Regions from separate parts of the Massilia orientalis genome, predicted to be linked through region 2. Evidence: riboswitches for the same ligand, from Rfam matches in the RefSeq annotation. Region 2 holds a riboswitch; the other holds the start of a gene.
The links. A riboswitch is a leader RNA that binds a small molecule or an ion and turns the genes downstream of it on or off. The one in region 2 is predicted to bind cobalamin.
Positions count from the first base shown of each region.

Region 1: linked by a shared signal. The riboswitch ahead of QPK29_RS26540 (TonB-dependent receptor family protein) and the one ahead of QPK29_RS32565 (TonB-dependent receptor domain-containing protein) in region 2 are both predicted to bind cobalamin.

Region 1 covers NZ_JASNRB020000020.1:123,542-126,004, forward strand. Annotated here, with positions in the region: gene QPK29_RS26535 (M1 family metallopeptidase) at 1-617, opposite strand, end outside; cobalamin riboswitch at 665-890, shown strand; gene QPK29_RS26540 (TonB-dependent receptor family protein) at 962-2,463, shown strand, end outside.
Region 2 covers NZ_JASNRB020000048.1:14,539-17,001, forward strand. Annotated here, with positions in the region: gene QPK29_RS32565 (TonB-dependent receptor domain-containing protein) at 1-1,226, opposite strand, end outside; cobalamin riboswitch at 1,287-1,520, opposite strand; gene cobC (alpha-ribazole phosphatase family protein) at 1,515-2,042, opposite strand; gene QPK29_RS32575 (adenosylcobinamide-GDP ribazoletransferase) at 2,039-2,463, opposite strand, start outside.

The sequences.
Region 1 (2,463 bases), on a different contig from region 2:
AACGTGCCGAAGTAGCCGGCGCGGGCGACAACGCGCGGCAGTTGCGTGACGAAGTCGATGTCGAGCGTCGTCGATGCGCCCGGCGCGACGGCCTGCGGCAGGTCGAAGCGCACGACCGTATGGTCCGTCGCCGGGCCGTTGTCCGGATGGACGAAGGTCCACGGCACACCGGCGCTTCCTTGCGCGACGCGGCGCAGGGCGATGTGGCCCCACGCATCCTTGATGTCGACGCCGGAGCGGAAGGTGCCGTCGCGCGTGCGCCGCTCGGTGAAATACGTGCTGCCCGCGTTTTCGAACGCGTTCATGTACAGGTGCAGGTAGACCCTGCTGACGGCGACATTGCTGCGGTTGCGCCACGTGAGGCGTTCGCGGCCCGCGACCGTGTGCTTTACCGGGTCGAGCGTGGCGGCGATGTCGTAATGGACGACGCGGTCCGACAGCGTGGGTTCGCGGCCCGTGCGCGGGCCGCCCCAGGCATCCGGGCTGCTGGGCACGCGCACGGCGGCGGCATCGGGCGGGGCGAGGGCGATGCCGTCGGATGCAGGTGCGGCGAACACCGCGCCCGCCAGCAGCAGCACCGCGGCGAGGGCGAGGCGAAATCGGAAACGAGGAAGCATGCGGGATCCCGGGCGTGGCTGTTATTTTTGTGCGTACACTATACAGGTTATAATCTCGGGGTTCTGGTGCCCGCATGCGCGTCTGCGCGTGCAGTTAAACGGGAAACACGAAGCGGCGTCGCCTCCGGCGGCGTGCCAACGTGTGCTGCCCCCGCAACGGTAAACAAGCGTCGCCGCACGGCGACAGGCCGCCCCGACAGCCACTGTGCTTGCATAGGAAGGTGGGACGGTCCGTCTTGGAGCCCGGAGACCGGCCAGACAGGGGAAGCCGGCGTTACGCCGCGCTTTTGTGTACGCCGGCGTGCGGGGACGCTTGCCGGCGCCAAACGAACACTGAACATCCAATGCATACTGCCGCCTCCACCCGCGGCGCGCCGGCTATCAAGCCGATCGCGCTGGCCTGTGCCATCGTCCTGTCCCTCTTCACCGGCGCCGTGCGCGCCCAGGACGGCAACCCATCGACCGTCGTCATCACCGGTGCCCGTTTCCCGAGCGTGGAAACCCTGCGTCCGATCGGCGCCACCGTCATCACGCAGGACGACATCCGCCGCGCCGGCGTCAACGACGTGAACAGCGCGATCCGCAAGATCGGCGGCGTGTTCGGCCGCCAGAGCCTGGACTCCTCGCCCGACTTCGCGCTCGACCTGCGCGGCTTCGGCACCAACAGCGCGCAGAACATGGTGATCATGGTCGACGGCGTGCGCCTGAACGAGAACGAACTGGCGAACACCGTGCTGTCGACGATCCCGATCGACACGGTCGAACGCATCGAGATCACCCGCGGCGGCAGCAGCGTGCTGTATGGCGAAGGCGCCACCGGCGGCATCATCCAGATCACGACGCGCCGCAACGTGGCCGGCGGCCTGCACGGTTCCGTGTTTGCCGAAGGCGGCTCGTTCCATGAACACGATCTGCGCGCGCAGCTGTCGCAGACGGCGGGCAACGTCAGCGCCGACATCGCCGTCGCGCGCCAGGGTTCCAACAACTACCGCCGCAACAGCGATTTCGACCAGACGACCGCCTCGCTGAACCTGCAGACCCGCTTCACGGGCGGCCGCGCCGGCATCCACGTCGAGAGCGCGCGCCAGGATTCGCGTCTCCCGGGTTCGCTGTCGCTGGCCCAGTTCGACGCCGATCCGCGCCAGGCGTCGACGCCGAACGACTTCGGCTCGCTCAACACGGACCGCGCGAACGTCTTCGCCGAATACCGCCTGGGCGCCGTCGACCTGGCGGCCGACCTGTCGCACCGCGAACGCAACGTGCGTTCGAACTACCTGTCCTTCGGCTCGAACAACGCGTACGACGGCCGCCAGGACCAGTTCTCGCCGCGCGCGCGCTGGCTGTCCGACGTCGGCGGCATGCTCAATGAACTGGTGGGCGGCGTGGACTTCACGCGCTGGAAGCGCAAGACGACGGCCTCGTTCTCGAGCGCCGACGCGAGCCAGTCGTCGAAGGCGGTGTACCTGCGCGACGAGCTGCGCTTCGATCCGGCCCACGACGGCCGCATCGCGCTGGGCGCGCGCCACGAGAACTTCGACAAGAACGTCGTGGACGTCGTGGGCGGCGTCGCGCCGGAAGACCGTTCGCAATCGCAGAACGCGTGGGAAGCGCAGGCCAGCTACCGTGTGCACCCGCTCGTCCAGGTGTACGCCAAGGCGGGGCAGAGCTACCGCGTGGCCAACGTCGACGAGAACGGCTACCGGTCCAGCCTCGATATCCTGAAGGCGCAGACGTCGCACGACCTGGAACTCGGTACGACCCTGCGCCACGCGCCGGGCGACGACAGCCGCACGCTGACGGCGCGCGTATTCCGCCATCGACTGGACAACGAGATTTTTTATGATCC
Region 2 (2,463 bases):
CTCGTGCCGTAGCTCGCCGTGGCGCGCAGGTCCTGCGTCAATTCATAGCCGTAGCCGACGGCGCCCGTTGTCTTGCCGCCGTATTCCGAGTGGTCGTTGCGCGCGCTGACGTCCAGCAGGTGGCTGCCGCGGCGCAGGTCGTACGAGGCCGCGACGGAATTCGTGATGCGCGTGCGGTTGATGTCCGCGATGGCGCTGGACAGGACTTTTTCCTTGCGGTGGCCGGCCAGCACCTGCAGTGTGTCGCCGGCGATGTCGAACGTGTTCTGCCACGTGAACTCGTCCTGGCGCGTGTTCAGCTGGGTGGCGCCGGACGGCGCCGTGCTCGTGAAGCTGCCCAGTTTATCTTCCGAGCGCGCCACCTGGACGCTGCTGCGCCAGTTCGGGAGGAAGCGGTCGTTCAGGAAGACGCTGTAGCTGTCGAGTTCCTGGATGTTGTGGGTGTCGAAGGCCGACTTGCCGCTGTCGTATTGCGCATTCAGGCGGCTCTGCATGAATTGCGCGCCGATCTCGTGCCCTTCGGCCAGGCGCAACGCGATGCGGCCGTTGACGCTGTTGCGCGTGTAGCCGTCATCGTCCGCGTTGTAGCTCGACGAGCCGGGACGCGTGGACGAGAAGCCGTCCGATTCTTCGTGCGCGCCGGAGAGGGCATACGTCACGCCGTGCGTACCGCCCGTCGAGCCGTGCACGCTGGCGTCGTATTGGTTGGTGCCGTAGGTGCCGCCGCCCGCGCTGGCGCTGAACATCGGCGCGCCTTCGCTCTTCTTCGTGAAGATCTGCACGACGCCGCCGATGGCATCCGCGCCGTACACGGAGCTCAGGGGACCGTAGACGATCTCGATATGGTCGATGGCCGACAGCGGGATCGCGTTCCAGGAGGCCGCGCCCGTGGTGGCGGAGCCGATGCGCACGCCGTCGACGAGCACGACGACCTGGTTGCTGTTGGCGCCGCGCAGGAACACGGTGGTGTTGGTGCCGGCGCCGCCGTTGCGCGAGATTTCGATGCCGCGCTGGCGGCGCAGCACGTCGGCGACGGAGCCGGCGCCCGCGCGGGCGATGTCGTCGCTGGAGATGACGACGGTGTCGGCGATGACGTCTTCGGCGCGTTGCGGCGTGCGGTTGGCGGTGACGATGACGGTGTCGGGAATGGGGTCGGCGTGGGCCGATGCGGCGGCGGCGAATGCGAGCGAAAGCGCGGCCGCTTGCCGGGAAACAGGAAAGGACATGACTTTTATTGTGTAGACCAACCGGCCGACGTCCCCGTCAGCCAGGTGAACAGAAGCGCAGGACGCTTCCACCTTTTGGCCGGTATCCGGGCTGGCAAGTATGGCCGTCCGACCTTCCCATGCGGATGCACAGTGGTATGTGGGGACGGTTGCCGCGCACGCGTGAGAGCGCGCAGGCACTTGCTTACCGTTGCGGGGGCAGCACACGTTGGCGCTTGTCTGAAAAGCGCTTCGTGTTTCCCGTTTAACTGCGCCCCAGAGAGGAGCGCGAGCACCAAAACGCCGACATTATACGCCCAGCACGACGAGCTGGCCGTAGGCGATGCGATGCGGCGTTCGCGCCGCATCGAGCGCGGCCTGTTCCAGTGGTGCGCCGCCATGCAGCGCCGCCAGCAGGCGGATGGTGCCCGCATGGCAGACGACCACGGCGGACGGCGCGCGCAGATCGGCGACGAAGGCCTGCACGCGGCGGGCCACGTCCAGCACGTTCTCGGCGCCGCCGGGGCGGTAGTGGAGCAGGTCGGCGGCCCAGGCGTCGACGTCGGCGCGCGGGATGTCCGACCACGGGCGCAGTTCCCACGCGCCGAAATCCATCTCGGCCAGGCGCGCGTCGAGCGTGACGCGGCCCGGTGCCAGGCGTTCGGCCAGCAGGGCGCAGCGTCGCAATGGGCTTGAGTAGACGGGCAGGTCGCGCGGCACGGCGAGCCCGGCGTGCACGCGCGCGAGTTCTGCTTCGGTGACCGGCACGTCGCTGGCGCCGTAGCACAGGCCGGCCGCGACGTCCGGTTGCGGATGACGGACCAGGTACAGCGTCATGCGTTCCAGGCGCCGTGGCCCAGCGTGGCCAGCACGGCGACATGGATGAGCGCTTCGGCCAGCTGCTGGACGGCGCCGAGACAGTCGCCCGTGTAGCCGCCGAGACGGCGCACGAACAAGCGGCCGAGCCACAGCGCGGCGAGTGCCGCCGCGATGATCGCGGCCAGCAGGGCGGCCGGCGTCATCGCATTCGTGGCCAGCACATACGCCGCCGGCAGCGCGCAGGTGATCGTCGCGATCGCGAATTCGGCCGTCGTCATTTGCTGCGCCAGCGGCTTGGCCTTGCCTTCGCCGCGCACATAGTCCAGCTTCCAGATCAGCGCCGTGGCGGCAAGGCGCGACAACGGATGCGCGACGAACAGCGCGGCCACGGCCACGCGCGGCGGCAGCATCGCCAGCGCGGACAGCTTCGTCGCCAGTA